DNA from 4 places in the Streptomyces sp. NPDC056480 genome. Region 1 is predicted to be linked to each of the others. Evidence: riboswitches for the same ligand, from Rfam matches in the RefSeq annotation. Region 1 holds a riboswitch; each other region holds the start of a gene.

Region 1 (3,683 bases):
TGATCCTGATCTGCGCCGGCATCCTCACCATCGGCTTCTCCGACGCCGGGGACACCGCCTCCGTGACCCACCTGTGGGACCAGGGCGGCTTCTTCCCCACCGGCATCGGCAACACGCTGATGACCCTGCAGATCGTCATGTTCGCGTTCCTCGCGGTCGAGCTGGTCGGCGTCACCGCCGGCGAGTCCAAGGACCCGAAGACCGTCCTGCCCAAGGCCATCAACACCGTGCCGTGGCGCATCGCCGTCTTCTACGTCGGCGCGCTGATCATGATCCTGTCGGTCGTCCCGTGGACCGAGTTCCAGCCGGGTGTCTCCCCGTTCGTCGCCGCCTTCGAGAAGATGGGCCTCGGCGTCGGCGCCGCCATCGTCAACTTCGTGGTGCTGACCGCCGCCCTCTCCTCCTGCAACTCGGGCATGTACTCCACCGGCCGCATGCTGCGCGACCTCGCGCTCAACGGCCAGGGCCCGAAGGTCTTCACCAAGCTCACCAAGAGCGGCACCCCGCTGCTCGGCCTGACCTTCTCCGCCTCGCTGATGCTGGTCGGCGTCTGGATCAACTACGTCGCCCCCGGCAAGGCCTTCGAGTACGTCGTCTCCTTCGCCACCATCTCCGGCATGTGGGCCTGGATCATGATCCTGGTCTGCCAGATCCGCTACCGGGCCAAGGCCAACCGCGGCGAGCTCCCCGAGTCCACCTTCAAGGCCCCGGGAGCCCCGTACACCAGCTGGTTCGCGCTGCTCTTCATCGGCATGGTCATCGTGATGATGGGCATCGACGAGGGCGCCCGGGTCTCGCTGTACGCCGCCCCGGTCTGGGGTCTCATCCTCGGCGTCTCCTACCTGGTCCTGAAGTCCCGCAACCCCGAGGGCGCCGCCTTCGTCAAGCGGTCCTGACCGGACCCCACGGGCGATCGCCCCGGGCCGTCCCCAAACGGCCCTGACCTCGATCGTCTCGGCATACGGGCCGTTCCGTACCACTCCCCGGTACGGAACGGCCCGTCGGCTTATCCTGTCGGCATGCTGACCATCACCCGGGCCCTGTACGACCAGATCGTGAAACACTCGCGCGCGGACCACCCCGACGAGGCCTGCGGCGTGGTCGCGGGCCCGGTCGGCACCGGCCGCCCCGAGCGGTTCATCCCCATGCTCAACGCCGCCCGCTCGCCCACCTTCTACGAGTTCGACTCCGCGGACCTGCTCAAGCTCTACCGCGAGATGGACGACCGGGACGAGGAGCCCGTCATCGTCTACCACTCGCACACCGCGACCGAGGCCTACCCGTCCCGCACGGACATCTCGTACGCCAACGAGCCCCAGGCCCACTACGTCCTCGTCTCCACCGCGGACAGCGACGGCGCCGGCCCCTTCCAGTTCCGCTCCTTCGCCATCGTCGAGGGCGTCGTGACCGAGGAAGAGGTCAAGGTCGTCGAGGAGTACGACGCCTGAGACACTGACCGGGACCTACGGGCGGCAGGACCCAGGAAGCCGGTGCGAATCCGGCACGGTCCCGCCACTGTGACCGCCTCCTCCGGGAGACGGAAGCCAGGAACTGACCTGCCGCCTTCTCACCACCGATCGGGGACGTGGAAATCCCCGGAGGAGGCACGTTCCGTCATGTCCCGGCCCCGCCGCACCCGGCTGCCCCTGGCGCCCCTGCTGTCCGCCGCCGCCCTGCTCCCGCTGCTCGCCGCCTGCTCGGCCCCCGCGAAGGAGACCCCCGCGGCCGAGGCCGCCCCGGGATTCCCGTACACCGTCTCCAACTGCGGTGTGAAGACGACCTTCAAGGCCCCGCCGCAGCGCGCGGTCACCATGAACCAGCACGTCACCGAGGTCATGCTCGCCCTCGGCCTGGAGAAGTCCCTCGTCGGCACCGCCTACCTCGACGACGCGATCCTCCCCGCCTACAAGAAGGCGTACGACTCCGTCCCCGTCCTCGCGAAGGAGTACCCCTCCAAGGAGGCCCTGCTCGCCGCGAACCCCGACTTCGTCTACGGCGGTTACTCCTCCGCCTTCTCGGGCAAGGACGGCCGCAGCCGCGACGACCTGAAGCGCGCGGGCATCGACACCCGGCTCAACACCGAGTACTGCCCGTCCGGTTCGCCCTCCGTCGACGACCTCTACCGCGAAGTCGGCGAGATCGGACGGACGTTCGGCGTCCCCGACCGGGCCGAGAAGTGGGTCGGCGAGGCGCGGACCACCGTCGCCGCCACCGAGAAGCGCCTCAAGGGCACCGCGCCCGTCTCCGTCTTCGTCTACGACAGCGGCGACAAGACCGCCTTCACCGCGGGCGGCAAGGGCATCGGCAACGAACTCATCACCCGCGCCGGAGGCCGGAACGTCTTCTCCGACCTCGACAAGGCCTTCGGCGACGCCACCTGGGAGCAGGTCGTCGCCCGCAGGCCCGAGGTCGTCGTCATCTACGACTACGGCTCCACCACCGTCGAACAGAAGAAGAAGCGGCTCATCGACGACCCGGCCCTCAAGGACGTCCCCGCGATCAAGAACCGCCGGTTCGCCGTGATGCCGCTCTCCGACACCGTCCTCGGCGTCCGCGTCCCCGCGGCCGTCGACAAGCTGGCGGCCCAGCTCCACCCGGCCCGATGAACGCGGAGGCCCGCACCACGGGCGCATCCCCGGGAGAGCCGCCCGCCCCGCCACGCATCCCACCGACCCCCGAACCCCCGGACACCCCCACCACCGACCCCGCGCGGTCCGTCGGGCCCGAGTCGCCCACCGGACCCGCGCGGTCCGTCGGGCCCGAGTGGCCCGGGCGGGCCCGTGACTCTCGCTCCGGTCCGGCCGGGCGGGCCGGTGGTGGGAGTCTGCGGTACGCGGTCGTCGTCGCCGGACTGGTCCTCGCCCTCGCCGCCGCGGCCCTCGCCTCGCTCGCCCTCGGCTCCGTCCGCATCCCGCCCGGTCAGGTCCTCGACGCCCTCACCGGACGCGCCGCCGACCCCTCCCCGTTCCGCACGATCGTCCTCGACGTACGGCTGCCCCGGGTCCTGCTCGGCGCGGTCGTCGGCGCCGGGCTCGCCGTCGTCGGCGCCGTCCTCCAGGCCCTCGTCCGCAACCGGCTCGCCGACCCCTTCCTCCTCGGGATCTCCTCCGGCGCCTCCGCCGGAGCCGTCCTCGTCCTGGTCGCCGGCGGGGGAGTGGGCCTCGTGGGCGGCGTGACCACCACGCTCGCCCTGCCCGCCGGCGCCTTCGCGGGCGCCCTGCTCGCCCTCGTCCTCGTCTACGGGCTCGCGCGCCGCGGCGGCACCCTCACCAGCACCCGGCTCGTCCTCGCCGGGGTCGCCGTCTCCTACATCCTGTCCGCCCTCGCCACCCTGCTCCTGGTCGTCGCCGGACGCCCCGAGCAGTTCCAGGAGGCCATGTACTGGTCACTCGGCGGCCTCGGCAGCGCCCGCTGGGACACCCTGGTCCTGCCCGCCGCCGTCCTCGCCTTCGGCGTCGCCGCCCTCCTCACCCTCGCCCGCCCGCTCGACCTGCTCCTCGTCGGCGAGGAGGGCGCCACCGTCCTCGGCCTGGACACCGCCCGGTTCCGCGCCGCCGTCTTCGTCCTCGCCTCCCTCGTCACCGCCGTCATGGTCGCCGCCAGCGGAGCCGTCGGCTTCGTCGGCCTGATGGCCCCGCACGCCGCCCGGCTCGCCGTCGGCGCCCCGCACCGCCGGCTCCTCC
Region 2 (3,683 bases), on a different contig from region 1:
CCTTGATCCGCTCCTCGTAACCGGCGGCGTCGATCCGGCCGGCCCGCAGATCGGCCCGCGCGACGCGCAGCTCGCCCGTCTGCGGGAACGAACCGATGGTCGTCGTCGGCAGCAGCGGAAGGCCCAGCTGGGCCCGCTGGGCCACGGTCCGTACCGGGTACGGCTGCGAGCGCCGCCCGTCGGCGTCGGTGATGGCGGCGGCACGGGCCCGCACGGCGGGGTCCCGGGTGAGCGCGGACCCGGCTCGGGACGCCAGATCGGCGCGGTTCGCGGCGAGTTCGGCCGCGACGGCGTCCGTGCCCTGGGCGAGCCCGCGCGCCAGGACGGCGATCTCCGCGGTCTTCTGGCGGGCGAACGCGAGCCAGCGGGCGATCTGCGGATCGATCTCCCGCTCGGCGGCGGCGTCGATCGGCACGTGCAACAGGGAGCAGGAGGCGGCGACGTCCACCCGATCGGCGAGCCCGAGGAGGGTACCGAGGGTCCCCAGGGACTTCTGGTAGTCGTTGATCCAGACGTTGCGTCCATTGACGACACCCGCCACCAGGCGCTTGCCGGGCAGCCCGCCGACGCCGGCGAGGTCGTCCAGGTTGGCGGCGCCCGAGTCCGTGAAGTCGAGGGCGAGCCCTTCGACCGGCGCCTTGGCCAGCACGCCCAGGGCGTCCCCGAGCCGCCCGAAGTAGGAGGCGACGAGCAGCTTCGGTCGGTCGGTGGCGCCGCCCAGTCGACGGTAGGCGCGGGCGACGGCGTCGAGCTCCGCCGGTGTCCGGTCCTGCACCAGCGCGGGCTCGTCCAGCTGCACCCAGGCGGCCCCGGCCGCGCGGAGATCGGCGAGCACCTCCGCGTACACCGGCAGCAGACGGTCCAGCAGGGTCAGCGGCTCGAAGTCCGGAGCCGCGCCCTGCGCGGGCTTGGCGAGCAGCAGGTAGGTGACGGGGCCGACGAGCACCGGCCGGGCGGCATGGCCGAGCGCGAGGGCCTCCTTCAGCTCGGCGACCTGCTTGCGGGAGTCGGCGGTGAACACGGTGTCGGGTCCCAGCTCGGGCACCAGGTAGTGGTAGTTGGTGTCGAACCACTTGGTCATCTCCAGCGGCGCGACGTCCTGGGTGCCGCGGGCCATCGCGAAGTACCCGTCGAGCGCGTCCGTCTCGACGGCCGCACGGTGCCGGTCGGGGACGGCGCCGACCATCACGCTGGTGTCCAGGACGTGGTCGTAGTACGAGAAGTCACCGGTCGGCACCTCGTGGAGACCGGCCTCGGTCAGCTGCCGCCAGTTCGACCGGCGCAGCTCGGCCGCGGTCTCCCGGAGCGCGCCGGCGTCGACACGGCCCTTCCAGTACCCCTCGACGGCCTTCTTCAGCTCACGGTTCTCCCCCTGGCGGGGGTACCCGTACACGGTGGCTCGTACTGCCGCGGCCGCGGGCTTCGGTGTCACGGAACTCTCCTTCGCGAGATGTGTCCTGAGCGCCCCGGAGACGGGACGCGGACGCGAAGGAACGGACAGACCGGCGGACCACGACGCGGGAAGCCGCACGTGCCGCTCGATATGCGCGCCGACCCGCCCACGAGGTCACCGGGATCTCCGCACACGGAATCGTCCGCGCGCGGGCAACGGGCAGGTCTTCGGACTCGCGGGCACGCTCTCCGGATCGACCGGAGGGCACCTACTGGCCGTCGCTTCCCAGACCCGTCCGGGCCCAGTGCGTATGACGGCGGTCGTTCCCGCTCACCGCTGCGGGGCAGTCCCGGATTCCCACCGGGTTCCCTCTTACGACGCATCCCGCCTGGCGGACGGGGCGAACCAGCTGCACGGCCACCTTAGGCGGACGAGGGCCTACCGCACACCCCTGACCGCATGCCGGAACGCGACGACCGCACTTCGGCGGCCTTCATCGGTGGAGGTGTTGCCGCCAGTCCTGCGGGACGCGGTCGGCCGGGCCGGGGGCCGGCTGGCCGGCGGGGTGGCCGTCCGGCGGGGCCAGGGCGGGACCCGCGTCGTACAGGTCGTCGGTGGCGTAGTTCCAGAACCAGCTCTCGCCCGGCTCGAAGCTCTGGACGAGGGGATGCCCGGTGGACTTCCAGTGCGCGGTGGCGTGCTGGGCCGGGGAGGAGTCGCAGCAGCCGATGTGCCCGCACTGGGCGCAGCGCCGAAGGTGGAACCACCAGCCGCCCACCGCGTCGCAGTCCCCGCAGCCGGGGCCGGCGGGCGGGACGCTCGGGTCGATTCCCTCGATCTCGGTCATGAGCGCTCCTCCGCGGTGTCAGTGGTGTCAGGGGTATCCGTAGGGTCGGCGGCGGTCAGGGGCAGCAGTACCTGGAACCGGGTGTCGCCCGGGACGGACTCGACCTGGAGGCTTCCGTGGTGCTTGCTCACGACGATCCGCCAGGAGATGTCGAGGCCGAGACCGGTGCCCTCGCCGACCGGCTTGGTCGTGAAGAAGGGGTCGAAGATGCGGCTGCGGATCTCCTCGGGGACGCCGGGGCCCGTGTCGCGGAACTCCACGAGCAGCCGGTCGCCCTCCCGGGCCGTGCGGACCGTCAGGGTGCCGTCGCCGCCGTCGCTCCCGATGGCGGACACCGCGTTGTCGATGAGGTTGGTCCACACCTGGTTCAGCTCCGCCGGATAGGCGGGCACGTCGGGGAGGGAACGGTCGTAGTCCTTGACGACGCGCACCCGGTTGCCGATCTTGCCGGACAGCATCAGGAGCGTGCTGTCGAGCAGTTCGTGGACGTCGACCTCGCGGTGCGGGGCGCGGTCCAGCTGCGCGTACTGCTTGGCCGCGTCCACCAGGTGGGAGATGCGGTTGGTGGAGTCGTCGATCTCGTCCATCAACAGCTCCGTCTCGACCGTGTAGTTGAGCCAGCCGACGGCCCCGGGCAGCACGTCGTCGGCCACGGTCGCCGCCACCTGCTCCAGCCAGTCCGTGTCCAGACCGGCCTGGACGAAGGTGGGCGCGATGCGCCAGCCCTCCGGGATGCCGTGGTCCTCCAGCCAGTCGGCGAGCTCGTCCTCCCGGTCGGCCGCCTCCAGCGGGCTCAGCACCGGCGCCTTGGCGACCCGCTCCGCGGTGCGCTCCTGGATCTCGATGAGGTCGGCGAGCGCCTCCCGGGAGTAGGGCCCCTTGGCGATGACGGACAGCTTGTGCCGCATCTTGCCGACCCGCTCCCGGAGCGACGCCGTCGCCCGGACGGCCGCCGCGGCGGGGTTGTTCAGCTCGTGGGTGAGTCCGGCGGACAACGAGCCGAGCGCGAGGAGCCGTTCGCGCTGACCGATGGCGCGCTGGGTGTTCTTGGAGCCGAAGAACAGCCCTTCGAGGAGGTGCACCGCCATCGGGAACCACTCGGCCATGATGTCCGCGAACGACTGCGCGGGCATGACGAAGAACCGGGTGGGCTCGGTCACGCGCATGGAGTTGTTGTACGTCTGGGGCACGCGGTCGCCCAGGTACGCCTGCATGGCCCCCGCGTACACGCCGCGCTGCGAGGTGCGGCTCACCTCCACGTCGTCGCCGCCGACCCGGCGGTACAGGACGACGGTTCCCTCGATCATCACGTAGAAGCAGGTGGCCGGGTCGCCCTCGGTGTAGACGGGCCCCGGCCCGAACCGTTCCACCCGTCCCTCGGCGCACAGCCGGGAGAGCTGCTCGGGGGAGAGCTTCTCGAACAGGAACAACGAGCCGATCTCG
Region 3 (3,683 bases), on a different contig from region 1:
GTACCGTCCAGACGCAGCGACCCGCTCACGCACCGCAGCCCGCCGCTGAGCAGGCGCAGCAGCGTCGTCTTGCCGCTGCCGTTGCGCCCGAGCAGCGCGACCGCCCGCCCCTCCGCGACGGCGAAGTCCACGCCGGACAGGACCGGGGGCCCGTCCTCGTAGGCGAAGCCGGCGTGCACCAGTTCCACGACAGGGGTCGGAGACGTCACGGAAGGAGCCTTTCCAGTACGAGGGTGAGGGCGACGAGTCCGGCGAGCAGCACGCCCGTCGCGGCGAGGAACGGGCGGGAGAGCGCGCACGCGGGCACCAGGACCCGCAATGTCCCGTCGTACCCGCGCCCGGCGAGCCCCGACTGGAGGCGCTGCGCCCGGTCGAAGGCCCGGACGAACGTGGTCGCACCGAGGCCGGCGAGGGAACGCCAGGTCGCGGCACGCGTGGTGTGCCCGAGCCGGGACGCCTGCGCCTGCCGGATCTTGGACATCGCGTCGAGGAGCAGGAAGATCATCCGGTACATCACCAGCGCCACGTCCACCACCGGCGCCGGCACCCCCGCCCGTACCAGCCGGGGCAGGACGTCGGACACCGGCGTCGTGAACGCGAAGAGCAGCACTCCGAGCGACGCCGAAGCGGTCCGCAGCAGCAACTCGCCCGCGTGCGTCGGGCCGTCGGGCGCGAGCGCCACCAGCCCCCGGGAGCCGCCCACCTCGAAGAGCAGCGGAATCGCGCCCGTGACACAGAAGCCGAGCGGGATGCGGAACGCCCGCCACAGGGCCCGGCCCGGCACACCGGCCGGACCGAGCAGCACCGTGAGCGTGGCCGCCGCGACGAGGACCGCGCCCGGCCACGGCGGCAGACCGACCGCGCACAGGGTGAGACCGAAGCCGAGGAGTGCCTTCTCGGCGGGATGGCGGCGGCGCCAGCGACTGCTGTGCGCCGCCGCGTCTATCGGCAGCATCGGCGACTACGCGCCCGGCCCGCCGGCGGACCCGCCACCCGGGCCGCCCTCGTGGTCCGCGGTCACGGTCGCGGTCGGGATCGCGGCCGAGGCATCGGCATCGGCCGGCCCGGCCGCCCCGGCCCGCGCCGCCCCCTGCCGCCGGCCGCGCCGCAGACCGAAGTAGTACGCCAGGACACCGGCGCCGAGGGCGGCCTGCAGGGCGAACAGCGCCGACTCGATCTCCCCGGACGGCGGCTCGTAGAGCGGGCTGAACCACGGCTCGTAGTCCGGCTGGAGTTCCGTGATCGCGGTCTCGGCCTCCGCGTCGGCCCCGGCGAAGGGCTCCTCCTTGTGGTCCCCGAGCCCCAGCGCGAGCGGCAGGACCGCGAGCGCGGCGACGACGAGCAGCAGCAGGGCGTTGATCTTCGTGTTCCGGTTCATCGCGCGGCCGCCTCCTCGCGTCGCTCCGACGTGCGTCCGGTGAGGACGCCGAGCCGGATCAGGTCGCCCTTGCTGGACTGGGTGAGCAGCCGCATCACGAGCACGGTGAGCAGGCCCTCGCTGACCGCGAGCGGAATCTGCGTGACGGCGAAGATCCCGCCGAACTTGGCGAGCGCGCCGGGGATGCCGCTGCCCGGGTCGGGGAAGGCGAGCGCCAGCTGGACGCTGGTCACGCAGTACGTGGACAGGTCGGCGACGAACGCGCCGAAGAAGACGGCGACCATCAGCGGGGCACCGAACCGGCGCAACAGGACGAAGGCCCCGTATCCCGCCCAGGGCCCCACGATCGCCATGGAGAAGACGTTCGCGCCGAGCGTGGTCAGCCCGCCGTGGGCGAGCAGCAGGGCCTGGAAGAGCAGGGTGATCGTCCCCAGGACCGCCATGATCGGCGGCCGGAACAGGATGGCACCCAGGCCCGTACCGGTTGGATGGGAGCAACTGCCGGTGACCGAGGGCAACTTGAGTGCCGACAGGACGAACGTGAAGGCGCCGGCGGCGCCGAGCAACAGGGTGGACTCAGGATTCGACCGCACCTCGCGGGTCAGCGCGCGGACCCCGTGGACGACGAACGGCGCGGACGCGACGCCCCAGGCGGCCGCGTGCACAGGGGGCAGATACCCCTCGGCTATATGCATGGTTGGGAGACCCTCTCCAGCACCTCGTGGATGGACAACGCACCCTGGCCGGTCTCCTGGCTGACGGTCATTCCGCCCGACTCCGCCTTCCCACACCACGACGGTCTCCCGACGTGGTCCAGTGGCTTCCCCGAGGGTGTTCCCCGCGGGGGTGGAGCCGGACCTCCCGATCACAGTGGCGAGGGCCGCACCGGTACTGCACCGGTTTCCCGTACACCAAGGCCCTGCGACATTAGTGCGTTGACCTGCTGGATCACAACACGGTCGCCACCGGGTGCGGCCCCACGCTCACTCCCCGAAGTCACCCCGCGGTCACTCCTGCGGTCACTCCTGCGGTCACGCCTTGCGGTAGGCGTACGCCTCCGACGCCGCGGCCGCCACGGCGTCGAGGTCCCCGCCCGCGCTCGCCGTGACCAGGGCGGCGACCGCGCCCTCGACGAACGGCGCGTCCACGAGCCGGGAACCCTCGGGAAGTTCGTCGCCCTCGGCGAGGAGGGCCTTCACGGTGAGTACCGCGCTCCCCAGATCGACGAGGATCGCCACACCGGCGCCCCGGTCGACGGCCTTCGCCGCCTCGGCGATCAGCTCGGAACTCGTCCCGAGACCGCCATCCGGGGTCCCGCCGGCCGGGAGGATCGGGGCGAGGCCCCCGCCACCGGCGAGCCCCCGTGCCAGCTCGGCCACGGCGGTCGCGACGGCGGCGCTGTGCGAGACGAGCACGATGCCGACGGACTTGGCCCCGGCCCCGGCCCCGGCCCCGAAACCGGTCGACCCGGGGGCGATCCCACCCGATCCCGTCCCGCTCGCGGTGCTCACGAGGCTGCCTTCGTGCCCGGGGTCCCCGTACGTGCGATCTCGTCGAGCGCGGCGAACAGCAGCGCCGAGGACGTGGCCCCGGGATCCTGGTGTCCCACCGACCGCTCGCCCAGATAGCTGGCCCTGCCCTTGCGTGCCCGCAGGGGTACGGTCGCGAGGGCGCCCTCCTCGGCCGCCGTTCGGGCCGCGCCGAACGAGTCCCGCAGCGCCTCGACGGCCGGCACGAGCGCGTCGAGCATCGTCTTGTCGCCCACCTGCGCGCCGCCCAGCTGGGACACCGCGGCCACGCCGGAGCCGAGCGCCTCCGCCAGCTGCTCGCGGGTGACGCGCTCGTCGTCGCCGAGCGTCTTGCCGGTACGGCGGAGCAGCGTGCCGTACAGCGGTCCCGAAGCGCCGCCCACGGTGGAGATCAGCTGCCGCCCGGCGGTGGCGAGCACGGCGCCCGGCGTCGCGGGCGGGTCCTTGGCCAGGGTCTCGGTCACGGCGGCGAAGCCACGCTTGAGATTGGCGCCGTGGTCGGCGTCGCCGATCGCCGAGTCGAGTTCGGTGAGCCGGTCCGCCTCGCGGTCGACGGCCTCGGCCACAGCGGCCAGCCAGCGGACGAGGAAGTCGGCGTCGAAGGTCTGCGTCATGTCGGTCCCCTCTTCTCTCGCTCTGCTCACCGGCCCCAGCGCAGCGCGGGCGTCTCCACGGGCGCGTCCCAGAGGCGCAGGAGCTCCTCGTCCACCTCGCACAGGGTCACGGAGCAGCCGGCCATGTCGAGCGAGGTCACATAGTTCCCGACGAGGGTCCGG
Region 4 (3,683 bases), on a different contig from region 1:
AAACGTGCCGATGTGGATGGTGCGCATGCCGCGCTCGGCGAGGTTGCGCACCTCGAGCTCGGCATGGCGGAGGCGTTCGAGCACGGCCTCGGCGTGCGGCAGCAGGGTCTCGCCGAGCTCGGTCAGGGTGGCGCCTCGCGGTCCGCGCTGGACGAGCCGGGCGTCGAAGTGCGCTTCCAGGGAGGCCAGGTGGTGGGTGATCGTCGGCTGGCTGTAGTGCAGCGCACGGCCGGCGGCGGCCAGTGATCCCTCCTGGGCGATGGAGCGGAGTACCTGGAGATGTCTCACGTCGAGCATATAGAGATCCTATGGAGGGTCCACGAAAAGTCCACCGTTCCTCAATGGCTTGAGGACTGTCACGCTCCCGGGGTGAACACGCGAACGACCGATCACCGCACCCCGATCCCCACCGATCCCGGCTCCGGCCAGCTGTCCGCCCCCTTCGCGGAGGCGGTGCTCGCCCATGCCGCACGGGACTGGCTCAGGCTGAACGTCCCCGGCCATGCCGCCGCCCCAGGATCGGACCTCGCCGGGTTCTTCGGCTCGCGGGTCACGGCCCTGGACTTCCCGCCGCTGCTCGACGGCATCGACCTCGGCGCGGACACCCCGCTCGACAAGGCGCTCGCGCTCGCCGCGGAAGCCTGGGGCGCCCGGCGCACCTGGTTCCTGACCAACGGCGCGTCGCAGGGCAACCAGATCGCCTCGATGGTGGCCCCCTCGCTGGGCCGCACGCTCGTCGTGCAGCGCAGCGTGCACTCCAGCGTGATCGACGGGCTCGTGCTCTCGGGCATGGACGCGGTCTTCGTCCAGCCTTCGGTCGACCGCGAGCAGGGCATCGCCCACGGCGTGACCGCCGCGGACGTGGCGGCGGCACTGGAGCGGACGCCCGACGCGGCCGCCGTGTACATCGTCTCCCCGAGCTACTTCGGCGCGGTCGCCGACGTGCGCGCCCTCGCGGACACCGCCCATGCCGCCGGAGTCCCCCTGATCGTCGACGAGGCATGGGGATCCCACTTCGGCTTCCACCCCGCGCTTCCCGCGGGCGCGCTCTCCCTGGGCGCGGACCTGGTGACGTCCAGTACGCACAAGCTCGCGGGCAGCCTGACGCAGTCGGCGATGCTGCACGTGGCGGAAGGCCCGTTCGCGGACCGGCTCGAAGCGCTGGTGGACCGGGCGTTCCGGCTGGTGCAGTCCACCTCGGCCAGTGCGCTGCTGACCGCGTCCCTGGATCTCGCGCGCAGGAGCCTGGTCACCGACGCCGTGGCGACGGCGGCGTCGGTCGAGGCCGCCGACGAGGTCCGGGGCGTCGTGCGGGCGCTCGGCCGGTTCAGGGTGGTGAGTGACGGCTTCCCCGCCTTCCCCGACATCGTCGGCTTCGATCCGCTGCGGATCGCCCTCGACACCCGCGCCGGCGGGATCACGGGCCACGAGGCCAGGCGGCTGCTCTTCCGGGACCACCGGGTGATGGTCGAGGTGGCGACCGACGCGGCGATCGTCGCCGTGATCGGCGCGGGCTTCGTCCCCGACACGGACCGGTTCCTCGAAGCCCTGCACACCCTGCCGTCGCCGCTCACCGGATCCGGCACCGACCCGGCGGCCGTGCCGCACCTGCCCGTACCCGGCCCCGCGAAGCTCACGGCCCGCGAGGCGTTTCTGAGCCCGACCCGGGTGCTGCCCGCGGAGCGGGCCGTCGGACGGATCTCCGCGGACACGCTGGCCGCGTACCCGCCCGGCATCCCCAACGTCCTGCCGGGCGAGGTCATCACAGCCGAGGTCGTGCGCTTCCTCCAGCGGACCGCGAGCGCACCGAACGGCCATGTCCGCGGGGCGCTCGACCTGAGCGTCACCAGGCTGCGCGTCGTCGACTGAGACGCCCGCCCCCCCGGGGTGGGGGGTGGACTTACTAGGACGTCCAACTATATGTTCGTGGACAAGCCCGCGGTGCAGGGAAGCCGGTGTGAATCCGGCGCGGTCCCGCCACTGTGACCGGGGAGTGTGCTCTTCAGCAGATGAGGCCACTGACGGAATCCATCCGTCGGGAAGGCCGGAGAGCGCGCGCTGATCCGGGAGTCAGGATACCGGCCGTGGGGTGTTCCGTGTTGTCCACGAGGATGGAGCAGACACGCATGGCACCGGTACGTGACCACGGCCCAGGTGATCCGGCGGAGTACCCGAACCCCGAGGCCCTGTCCTCGCGTTCGTGACTCGACGGAGGCGTCCTCGCCTCCCCCTGTCCCGCGGGAGGACCCGCGTGCGCGCACCCCGATCGGTGCCGTGCTCGCTCTCCTCGCCGCGCCCTCCTCGGATCCTCACCTGACGAGAGCAGGCTTCGATGGTCCGCGAACTCACCCATTTCATCGGCGGAAAGCACACCACCGGCACCTCCGGTCTCTTCGCCGACGTGTACGACCCCAACACCGGCGCGGTCCAGGCCAGGGTCCCCCTGGCCGGACGCGTCGACACCGAGGCGGCGATCGCCGACGCCGAGACGGCCCAGCAGGAGTGGGGCCGGTGGAATCCGCAGCGACGCGCACGCGTCCTGCTGCGCTTCCTCCAACTCGTCGAGGGCGAAAGGGACTCCCTGGCCCGGCTGCTCTCCGCCGAACACGGCAAGACCGTCGCCGACGCCCACGGCGATCTTCAACGCGGCCTGGAGGTGGTCGAGTTCGCCGCCGGGATCCCGCACCTCCTCAAGGGGGAGTTCACCGACAACGCAGGCACCGGCATCGACGTGCACTCGCTCCGCAGCCCACTGGGAGTCGTCGCCGGGATCACCCCCTTCAACTTCCCCGCGATGATCCCGCTGTGGAAGGCCGCACCGGCCCTGGCCTGCGGGAACGCGTTCATCCTCAAGCCGTCCGAGCGTGACCCCTCCGTACCCCTGCGGCTCGCCGAGCTGTTCCTGGAGGCCGGGCTCCCGCCCGGCGTGCTCAACGTCGTCAACGGCGGCAAGGAAGCCGTCGACACCCTCATCGAAGACCCCCGCGTCCAGGCCCTCGGCTTCGTCGGCTCCACCCCGATCGCGGCGCACATCTACGCCACCGCCGCCGCGCACGGCAAACGCGCCCAGTGCTTCGGCGGCGCCAAGAACCACATGATCGTGATGCCCGACGCCGACCTCGACCAGGCCGCCGACGCGCTGATCGGCGCCGGCTACGGGTCCGCCGGCGAGCGCTGCATGGCCATCTCCGTCGCCGTCCCGGTGGGGGAGGAGACCGCCGACGCGCTCGTCGCGAAGCTGAAGGAGCGCATCGCGGGCCTGCGGATCGGCACCTCCGACGACCCGGACGCGGACTTCGGTCCCCTCGTGAGCCGCGACGCCCTCCACCGGGTGAACCGCTACGTCGGCATCGGCGTCGCCGAGGGAGCCGAACTCGTCGTAGACGGACGGGAGTTCACTCTCCCCGGTCACGAGGACGGATTCTTCGCCGGACCCTCGCTGTTCGACCGGGTCACCCCCTCGATGAGGATCCACCAGGAGGAGATCTTCGGCCCCGTCCTGTGCGTCGTACGGGCCGCGGACTACGAGGAGGCCCTGCGGCTGCCCAGCGAGCACCCGTACGGCAACGGCGTGGCGATCTTCACCCGGGACGGCGACACCGCCCGCGACTTCACCCGCCGCGTCAACACCGGCATGGTCGGCGTGAACGTCCCCATCCCGGTCCCCGTCGCCTACCACACCT

The links. A riboswitch is a leader RNA that binds a small molecule or an ion and turns the genes downstream of it on or off. The one in region 1 is predicted to bind cobalamin.
Region 2: it holds a riboswitch for cobalamin, as region 1 does, so the genes downstream of both, metE (5-methyltetrahydropteroyltriglutamate--homocysteine S-methyltransferase) here and ACFQ79_RS08855 (ABC transporter substrate-binding protein) in region 1, are expected to answer to the same signal.
Region 3: it holds a riboswitch for cobalamin, as region 1 does, so the genes downstream of both, ACFQ79_RS20310 (energy-coupling factor ABC transporter permease) here and ACFQ79_RS08855 (ABC transporter substrate-binding protein) in region 1, are expected to answer to the same signal.
Region 4: it holds a riboswitch for cobalamin, as region 1 does, so the genes downstream of both, ACFQ79_RS04775 (CoA-acylating methylmalonate-semialdehyde dehydrogenase) here and ACFQ79_RS08855 (ABC transporter substrate-binding protein) in region 1, are expected to answer to the same signal.

What each region holds. Positions count from the first base shown of each region.
Region 1 covers NZ_JBHTSA010000012.1:110,874-114,556, forward strand. Annotated here, with positions in the region: gene ACFQ79_RS08845 (amino acid permease) at 1-896, shown strand, start outside; gene ACFQ79_RS08850 (Mov34/MPN/PAD-1 family protein) at 1,020-1,448, shown strand; cobalamin riboswitch at 1,442-1,575, shown strand; gene ACFQ79_RS08855 (ABC transporter substrate-binding protein) at 1,617-2,606, shown strand; gene ACFQ79_RS08860 (FecCD family ABC transporter permease) at 2,603-3,683, shown strand, end outside.
Region 2 covers NZ_JBHTSA010000005.1:170,267-173,949, reverse strand. Annotated here, with positions in the region: gene metE (5-methyltetrahydropteroyltriglutamate--homocysteine S-methyltransferase) at 1-1,432, opposite strand, end outside; cobalamin riboswitch at 1,594-1,818, opposite strand; gene ACFQ79_RS04745 (UBP-type zinc finger domain-containing protein) at 1,887-2,240, opposite strand; gene ACFQ79_RS04740 (ATP-binding protein) at 2,237-3,683, opposite strand, start outside.
Region 3 covers NZ_JBHTSA010000043.1:40,053-43,735, reverse strand. Annotated here, with positions in the region: gene ACFQ79_RS20325 (energy-coupling factor ABC transporter ATP-binding protein) at 1-209, opposite strand, end outside; gene cbiQ (cobalt ECF transporter T component CbiQ) at 206-955, opposite strand; gene ACFQ79_RS20315 (energy-coupling factor ABC transporter substrate-binding protein) at 962-1,378, opposite strand; gene ACFQ79_RS20310 (energy-coupling factor ABC transporter permease) at 1,375-2,073, opposite strand; cobalamin riboswitch at 2,102-2,309, opposite strand; gene ACFQ79_RS20305 (PTS-dependent dihydroxyacetone kinase phosphotransferase subunit DhaM) at 2,410-2,856, opposite strand; gene dhaL (dihydroxyacetone kinase subunit DhaL) at 2,886-3,521, opposite strand; gene dhaK (dihydroxyacetone kinase subunit DhaK) at 3,548-3,683, opposite strand, start outside.
Region 4 covers NZ_JBHTSA010000005.1:178,998-182,680, reverse strand. Annotated here, with positions in the region: gene ACFQ79_RS04785 (LysR family transcriptional regulator) at 1-297, opposite strand, end outside; gene ACFQ79_RS04780 (aminotransferase class I/II-fold pyridoxal phosphate-dependent enzyme) at 370-1,869, shown strand; cobalamin riboswitch at 1,923-2,102, shown strand; gene ACFQ79_RS04775 (CoA-acylating methylmalonate-semialdehyde dehydrogenase) at 2,333-3,683, shown strand, end outside.